2 regions of the Arthrobacter sp. NQ4 genome follow, and region 1 is predicted to be linked to the other one. Evidence: predicted binding sites of a transcription regulator. Region 1 holds the regulator's gene; the other holds the start of a gene.
What was found. The regulator LexA, encoded in region 1, represses DNA repair genes until DNA is damaged. The targets are predictions, from matches to a motif close to TCGAACANNTGTTCGA.
Positions count from the first base shown of each region.

Region 2: PUN51_RS15660 (shikimate dehydrogenase) is a predicted target of LexA. The motif match lies at 2,744-2,759, and genes of this name have one in related genera.

Region 1 is NZ_JARETC010000003.1:41,129-45,542, reverse strand. It holds gene PUN51_RS06660 (ATP-dependent DNA helicase) at 1-1,444, shown strand, start outside; gene lexA (transcriptional repressor LexA) at 1,493-2,227, opposite strand; gene PUN51_RS06650 (LysM peptidoglycan-binding domain-containing protein) at 2,582-2,932, shown strand; gene PUN51_RS06645 (histidinol-phosphate transaminase) at 3,130-4,248, shown strand; gene hisB (imidazoleglycerol-phosphate dehydratase HisB) at 4,310-4,414, shown strand, end outside.
Region 2 is NZ_JARETC010000010.1:5,620-10,033, reverse strand. It holds gene PUN51_RS15675 (ATP-dependent DNA ligase) at 1-138, shown strand, start outside; gene PUN51_RS15670 (MFS transporter) at 258-1,577, opposite strand; gene PUN51_RS15665 (IclR family transcriptional regulator) at 1,813-2,676, shown strand; gene PUN51_RS15660 (shikimate dehydrogenase) at 2,833-3,714, shown strand; gene PUN51_RS15655 (bifunctional sugar phosphate isomerase/epimerase/4-hydroxyphenylpyruvate dioxygenase family protein) at 3,714-4,414, shown strand, end outside.

The DNA.
Region 1 (4,414 bases):
CGTGACGTCGATGGAATGCCTGGGGGCACAGAAATGCCCAATGGCCGCCGAATGCTTCAGCGAACTCGCCCGCCAGGACGCAGCCGACGCCGATGTGGTGGTGACCAACCACGCCATGCTGGCTGTCAGCGCGTTCGAGGGACTTGCAGTCCTGCCCGAATACGACGTCGTGGTGGTGGACGAAGCGCACGAACTGCAGGACCGGGTTACTGGCGCCGTGTCCGGACAGTTGTCCGTGGCCATGGTCCACGCTGCCGCTTCGGGTGCCCGGAAACATACCGCCATCACCGTTGATGCCCTGACCGCCGCAGCTGCCAACCTGGAGCTGGCTCTTGCCGGCGCGCCGAACGGTCTGCTTCCCAACGGGCTGAACGATGAACAGCTCGACTGCGTGGACCAATTGCGTGAAGCGTGCCGGGCCGCGTTGTCCGATTCCAAAGGGGACAGCAACACCACAGCCGACGGCGGGCGGCAGCTGGCGCGTTCCCGGCTGATGCTCATCCTGGAACTCTGCGAAAGGCTCATTGCTGCACGCGAGAACCGCGAAGTGGTGTGGTTTTCCCGCGCCAGCACCTTCGACCCCGGCCAGGGATACTCACCGCCCGATGACAGTGCACCGGTGCTGATCAACATAGCCCCACTATCCGTCGCCGGGAGGCTGCGGGAGGGGCTTTTTGCGGACCATACCGTCGTGCTGACCTCTGCCACCCTGGCCATTGGCTCCGCCTTTGAACCGGCGGCCGGGGGACTGGGCCTGGTAGGCGACGGAGCCCCCAGCTGGACGGGCGTGGATGTTGGCTCGCCCTTCGACTATCCCAAGCAGGGCATCCTCTACGTCGCCGGCCACCTGCCCAAGCCCGGCCGCGGCGTGTCACCGGAAGCGCTGTCAGAACTCGAAGCACTCATCAAGGCATCCGGTGGGGGCGCCCTGTGCCTGTTCTCCTCGCGTCGGGCCGCCGAAGAGGCCGCCGATGCCCTCCGGCCCAAGCTCAATATGACTGTTCTCTGCCAGGGCGAGTCGACCATGACCGCCCTGGTGAAGCAATTCGCCGACGAACCGGACACCTGCCTCTTCGGAACCATGTCCCTGTGGCAGGGCGTCGACGTTCCCGGAGGATCCTGCCGGCTGGTGGTGATAGACCGCATCCCCTTCCCGCGGCCGGACGATCCCCTCATGACGGCGCGTTCGCGTGCCGTGGCGCAGGCAGGGGGAAACGGCTTCATGTCCGTTTCCGCCACCCACGCGGCCATCCGGCTTGCGCAGGGGGCCGGCCGCCTGATCAGGTCTACCGGGGACAAAGGGGTGGTGGCCGTCCTGGACTCACGGCTGGCCACCGAACGCTATGCGGGATTCCTGCGCGGTGCGCTGCCCCCGTTCTGGGCCACCACCGATCGCGCCAAGGCGCTGGCTGCGCTCACCCGGCTTGGTGCCGACGCTTCCTGAGACACCGCCGGACAACGCCTGCGCGGATGCCGCGCAGGCGTGCGCAGGCTAGAGCGAACGCAGGACTGAGACGACCTTGCCCATGATGGTGGCGTGGTCGCCCAGGATTGGTTCGTACTGCGTGTTCTGGGGGAGCAGCCAGGTGTGTCCGTCGCGCTGGCGGAACGTCTTCACGGTCGCCTCGTCGTCCAGCAGGGCAGCAACAATGTCGCCGTTGGCAGCGTCAGCCTGCCGCCGCACCACCACCCAGTCGCCGTCGCAAATGGCGGCGTCCACCATGGAGTCACCGGCCACCCTCAGCATGAAAAGTTCGCCCTGGCCCACCAGCTGGCGGGGCAGCGGCATGACGTCTTCCACGAGCTGTTCGGCGAGGATGGGGCCGCCGGCGGCAATCCGGCCCACCAGCGGAACCATGGCCGTATCCAGCGCGGTGGGCAGTTCGGTGACCGTGGCGCCGCCGCCCGCAGCCTGCGGCGCAGGAGACGCGCCGGCGCCTTTGCCCCCGCCGTCGAGCGTGAGCGGCATCAGCACTTCCATGGCGCGCGGCCGCTTGGGGTCGCGGCGCAGGTAACCCAGCTTCTCCAACTGTGAGAGCTGGTGGGTCACGCTGGACAGGCTCGCAAGGCCGACGGTGTCGCCGATCTCGCGCATGGAGGGCGGATAACCGTTCTCGTTGACCGAGCGCTGGATGGTTTCGAGGATCTTTTTCTGCCGTGGGGTCAGGCCCTTGGCTGTCCTCTTGGATTGCGGGGCGGTCCTGCCCCCGGCGGCTGCTGCTGCCATATTCGCCAATGCCTTTCGCTTGCCGCCGGATCTTCCGTGTGCCGCTGTTCCACAGTGCCGCCGGAAGGACTCCCACTGTCATTGTCAGACCCTGCTGTTCAACTTCAGTGGTGGATGTTCTGTGGTTTCAAAACTAGGCCAGCCACATTGCTTTTTCAAACATTTGTTCTAGCGAGTCTCGACATTGTTCGTTGATAGGTGCTAAAACTTAACAAGCAAAGTTCGAACATGTGTTCTAACCAGCAGGTGCCCCATTCGAATACGCGGCCGGGAGAAGTCCCGGCGCGATATGAACGGCAAGGCAGCAGCGGGCGGACACCCGGGCAGCACGGCAAGTCCAGGAGGGCTTAGTTCATGTCAGCTTTATCTCTTCACCAGGTTTCACCTTCGTCCGCACCCCTGCGGCTGACCCGCCGGGGGAGGATCGTCCTGATCGGAGTTCCGCTCGTGCTCCTGGCCGTACTCCTGCTGTCGCTTTCGGGCCTCTTCCACTCCCCGGCCAAGGCCTCGGACTCGGCCGCCGACCTTGCCGTGACGCCCACCGTCACGGTGACCGTGCAGTCCGGCCAGTCGCTGTGGGCCATTGCGGGCGCCGTCGCTCCGGACCGGGACGCCCGGGACGTCGTGGCGGACATCGTCCAGCTCAACAACCTTGCCGCGGGCACCGTTCTTCCGGGCCAGCAGCTCTTCGTCCCCACTCACTGACCGTCCCCACTCACTGACCGTCCCCGCCCACTGACCGGCCGTCTACTGACCGGCGCCACCCCTGAGTTCGTGGCCTCTGCGAGAGTGGCCTGCCTGGCTGGCTGGCAAGCCCTGGAGCGGGCCGCCGCGGGACATGCCGAGGGCGAACAGGAACCGTCACATTTTCCGGTCGTTGCCGCGGCAACTAAACTGTTCAGGTGAACGACCAGCTAGAACGTCTGAACCGGCTTCCCCTCCGCAGCAACCTCCGCGGCCTGACCCCTTACGGGGCGCCCCAACTGGACGTCCCCATTCTGCTGAACGTCAATGAAAACACCCATGGTGTCCCCGCCGACGTGCGCGCAGCCATCAGTGCCGCCGTGACGGAGGCCGCTGCGGGTCTAAACCGTTACCCGGACCGTGAGTTCACCGCGCTCCGGAAGGCCCTGGCCGAATACCTCGGGCATGGGCTCGATGAAACCAACCTGTGGGCCGCCAACGGTTCCAACGAGGTCCTCCAGCAGATCCTCCAGGCCTTTGGCGGTCCGGGCCGCACCGCATTGGGTTTCCCGCCCACGTACTCCATGTACCCGCTGCTGGCCAGCGGAACAGACACGCAGTACATCACCGGGGAGCGCGCGGAGGGCTATGACCTCAGCGCGGAGTCGGCCGCGCGCCAGGTCAAGGAACTGCAGCCGAACATCGTGTTCCTCTGCTCGCCCAACAACCCCACCGGGACCGGACTTGGGCTGGACGTCGTGGAGTCCGTCTACGAGGCCGGTTCGGACAGCCAGGCCATCGTCATAGTCGATGAGGCGTACCACGAGTTCGCGCACGACGGAACGCCCAGCGCGCTGACGCTCCTGCCCGGCCGTGAGCGGCTGATCGTGTCCCGCACCATGAGCAAAGCGTTCGCCCTGGCGGGGGCCCGGCTCGGCTACATGGCCGCTGCACCCGAGGTCACCGACGCCCTGCGCCTGGTCCGCCTGCCGTACCACCTGTCCGCCATCACCCAGGCCACCGCCCTGGCCGCACTCGAACACCGCGAAGCGCTCATGGCCGACGTCGAGGACATTAAGAAGCAGCGGGACCGCATCGTGGCCGAACTGACCAGGATGGGCCTCAAGCCCGCCGCGTCGGACTCCAACTACGTGTTCTTTGGCGGCCTGGAAAATCCGCACCAGGTCTGGCAGGAACTGCTGGACGCGGGCGTGCTCATCCGGGACGTGGGCATCCCCGGCCACCTCCGGGTCACCGCAGGCACTGAGGCGGAAACCACAGCCTTCCTCACGTCCCTGGAACGCATCCTTGCCGGCCACGCCGCGCTTCGCGCCTAGACTTGATACTGCGGCGCTGGTCGCCTTGAACCACTCCTTCTCCCACTAAGGATCCTTCACCATGAGTCCAACCGGATCGAATACGGCTGCTGCCCGGACCGCCCGCATGGAGCGTGCCACCAGCGAGTCCTCCGTACTCGTGGAGATCAACCTCGACGGAACCGGC
Region 2 (4,414 bases), on a different contig from region 1:
ATGGAGGGTGACCGGTTCCGCCACACTGCCCAGTTCAACCGCTGGCGGCCGGACCGGGACCCGGAATCCTGCACCTACGCGCAGCTGGAGGAGCCGGTGAACTTCGACCTCGCCTCGGTGCTGGAGACAGGGCGGTAGCCGGAGACTGGCCCAGTCTTAACGGACTGGCCCAGTTTTAACGCCGGAGAGCCCGCCATGTGGGGGAATGGCGGGCTCTCCGGCCTGAAAACCGGGCCAGTCTGTACGCGGCGGACGGCCTACTTCAGGCCGAGCTGCTTGGTGGGGGTCCGGAAGGATTCCTTTGCGGTCAGGGCCGAGACAGCGGCCACCGCGCAGATGATGGCAGTGAAGATGCTGATCTGGACCCAGCCGCCGGGCTTGATGCCGCCCATGGCAGCCACGATGGCGGGCGCGAACCCTGCCATCAGGAAGCCCAGCTGGGTTCCGATGGCCAGGCCGGAGAACCGGACCTTGGTGCTGAACATTTCGGCGTAGAAGGAAGGCCAGACGGCGTTGGCCGCCGCGTAGCCGCACGAGAAGTAGCCGATGGCGGCCAGGAACATCAGCGGGACGCTGTGGGACTCCAGGCTCAGCAGGAAGACGGGGGTGAGGACCGCGCTGGCCAGGGCGCCGTAGATAAAGACGGGCTTGCGGCCGATCTTGTCCGCCAGCATTCCGAAGAGCGGCTGGGTGCCCAGGGCCACGATGTTGGCGGCAACCACCAGCCACAGGGTGGTGGTGCCGTCCACGCCGGCAACGGTCTTGGCGTAGCTGATGGCCAGGGTGCCGAAGACGGTGGAGACGGCGGCGATGAAGGCGCAGCAGATCACGCGGAGCACGTCGCGCCAGTGGCCCTTGAGCAGGTCTGCCACGGGCAGCTTGGCGATCTGTGCGTTCTTCCGGGCTTCCTCGAAGGCGGGCGGCTCGTGCAGGGTGCGGCGGATGAGGAACGCCACCACCACCACCGCGGCGCTCAGCCAGAACGGGATGCGCCAGCCGATGCCGAACTTGATCTCGTCCGGCAGGGCCAGGACGGGGATGAACACCAGGGCTGCGAGGATCTGGCCGCCCTGGGTGCCGGTGAGGGTCCAGGAGGTGAAGAAGGAGCGGCGGTTGTCCGGGGCATGCTCCAGGGTCATGGAGGAGGCGCCGGCCTGCTCGCCTGCCGCGGAGAGGCCCTGGCAGAGGCGGGCCAGCACCAGCAGCGCCGGTGCCCACCAGCCGACCGTACGGAAGTCGGGCAGGCAGCCGATGACGAAGGTGGAAGCACCCATGAGCACCAGGGTGAACATCAGGACTTTCTGCCGGCCCACCCGGTCGCCGAAGTGGCCCAGGATGATGGCGCCGATGGGACGTGCCACGTACGCGAACCCGAAGGTTGCGAAGGACATGATGGCGGCGTTGGCATCGGCATTGGGGAAGAAGACCGTGGGGAAGATCAGTGCTGCGGCCGAGCCGAAGATGAAGAAGTCATAGTATTCGACGGCGCTGCCCAGGAAGCTGGCGAGGGCGGCCTTCTTGGGTGTCCCGGCGGAGGTGATGGCACCCGCCCCTGCGGACGGAAGTGTCTTGCTCATGGTGTTCCTTTGGTGTGACGACATTGTCGCGGATGGATCTGGGGGGGGTCGCAGCCGCCGATGCCTTGGTGCGGGCGGGGGATGCGGCTGGAGTCCGGTGCAAAGACCCGGCATTTGTAGCCACATGGTGGGAGCTACTTTTGCGATACAGAAACTATGACTGTGAGGGCAGTCACCTGTCAAGAAAATATTCACCATCTAGAAATAGCTCTCACATTGTGGCAACATCGAATGCATGAGTGTGAACCAAACCACAGCGGTCAATGAAGAATCCGCTGCCGCCGCCCGCGCCGGAGAGCCCGTGAATGCCATGCCGCCGGAAGGCAAAGTGGGCGCCCGTCCCGCTGACCGCACGGACATGGTGGGCAAGGCCCTGGGGCTGCTGGTCCTCCTGGGTGATGAACCCCGCGGTGCCAGTGCCGCAGAAATTTCCCGCCGCGCCGAACTTCCCTTCAGTACCACCTACCGCCTGCTGGGCTCCCTGACCCGCGACGGCTTTGTCGACTACGAGCCGGACGGCCGCCGCTACCACCTGGGCCTGCGGATCTTCCAGCTGGGGCAGCGCGTCTCCAACCACCATGGCTTCGCGGGTACGGCCATGCCCATTCTCCGCCGGGTCACCGAGCAGACCGGCGAGGCCACCATCCTCAGCGTCCGCGACGGCCTGCACCACCTGACCGTCAGCAAGGTGGACGGGCCGCAGACCTTCCGCGTGACCAGTGACCCCGGCCACCTCGGCTCGCTCTCGACCACCGCCGTGGGCAAGGCCCTGGTGGCTTTTGCCGAGGATGCGGAACGGGAAAAGCTGCTGGCGGAGCTCCCGCTGGAGGCGCTGACTGACAAGTCCGTGACGGACCGCCGCGCTTTCCGGGCTGAGATCGAAAAGGTCCGCCGGCAGGGTTACGCCGTCATGGACGAGGAGAACGAGGCAGGGATGCGTGCCGTGGCCGTGCCGCTGCTCAACGACCAGGGGCACGCCTTCGCCTCGCTGGCAACTGCCGTGCCGGTCTTCCGGCTGGACCTTGAGGGGCTGGTGGCGCACGTTCCCCTGCTCCAGGAAGCCGCCGCCGAACTGGCGGCCAGGCTGCCGCAGCGATAGCACCAAGGGGCCAGCAACCGTCCCCGGGGCGACACCGTTGTTCGCATGAAGAACAATAGTGCGATAAGTGAACATTTGTTGTACCGTAATCCCTATCACCCCGCAGCGCGGCCGAGTTCCGCGCCTGCCCGGTGCCGTACCAAAGGAGCTGCACGCATGAGCAATCGAACTGAGTCCTACCTTGTAGGGCTGGTTGGTGATGGCGTTACGCCATCGCTCACGCCGCCCATGCACGAACGGGAAGGTGACGTGCAGGGCCTGCGCTACCTGTACCGTCCCATCGACCTGCTGGAACTGGGGCTGACCGGGGAATCGGTGGGCGCCATCCTGGACAGTGCCCGCATCCTGGGCTTCAACGGCCTGAACATCACCCATCCCTGCAAGCAGCTGGTCCTGCAGCACCTGGATGAGGTCAGCCCGGACGCGCGCCGCCTCGGTGCCGTCAACACCGTGGTCATCCGGGACGGCCGCTTCATCGGCCACAACACCGACTTCTCCGGCTTCGCCGCCGCCCTCGCCTCCGGCCTTCCCGGCGCCCGGCTGGACCGCGTGGTGCAGCTCGGCGCGGGCGGTGCCGGGTCCGCCGTCGCCTATGCCCTGCTCAGCGCAGGCGTCAAATCCCTGGACCTGGTGGACATGGACCCCGCCAGGGCCACCGCACGGGCTGCCGAGCTGCAGGGCTTTTTCCCGGACAGCACCGTCACGGCCCGCACCACGGCGGAGCTGCCGCAGCTGATGCCGCTGGCCGATGGCCTGGTGCACTGCACACCCGTTGGAATGGCAGCCCACCCCGGCGTCCCGCTGGACCTTGACCTGCTCGAGCCCCGGCACTGGGTGGCGGACATCGTCTACCGCCCGATCGACACCGAACTGGTCCGCGGCGCCCGCGCCAAGGGCTGTGAGGTCCTGGATGGCGGCAGGATGGCAGTGGGCCAGGCCGCCGACGCGTTCCGGATCTTCACCGGCCTGGACGCCGACCCGGAGCGCATGCGCTCGCACTTCCTGGAGCTTGTGGCCGCCGAGGAGGTGGCCGCCTGATGCGCACAGGAATCGCCACGGTCTGCCTCTCCGGCACCCTGAAGGAAAAGATGCAGGCCTGCGCCATCGCCGGCTTTGACGGCATCGAAATCTTCGAGCAGGACCTGGTCACCTCACCGCTCAGCCCCGAAGACGTGCGGAAGATGGCAGCGGACCTGGGGCTCGGCCTGGACCTGTACCAGCCCTTCCGCGACTTCGACGGCGTCACCCCGGACCTGCTGAAGGCCAACCTCCGCCGCGCCGAGGCCAAGTTCAAGCTCATGGCCCGCCTGGGCATGGACACCATCCTGGTGTGCTCCAACGTTGCCACCGCCACCATTGACGACGACGCCGTCCGCGCCGAACAACTGGCACAGCTCGCAAACCTCGCGGGGGACCACGGCGTCAAGGTGGCCTATGAGGCCCTGGCCTGGGGCAAGTACGTCAACGACTACGAGCACGCCTACCGCCTGGTGGAGATGGTGGACCACCCCAACCTGGGAACCTGCCTGGACTCCTTCCACATCCTGTCCCGCGACTGGGACACGGCGCCGATCGAGGACATCAACCCGGACAAGATCTTCTTCGTCCAGGTGGCGGACGCCCCCAAGCTCTCCATGGACGTCCTGTCCTGGAGCCGTCATTACCGCGTCTTCCCGGGCGAGGGGCAGTTCGAGCTGGCCAAGTTCATGGGCCATGTGGTCCGCGCCGGCTACACCGG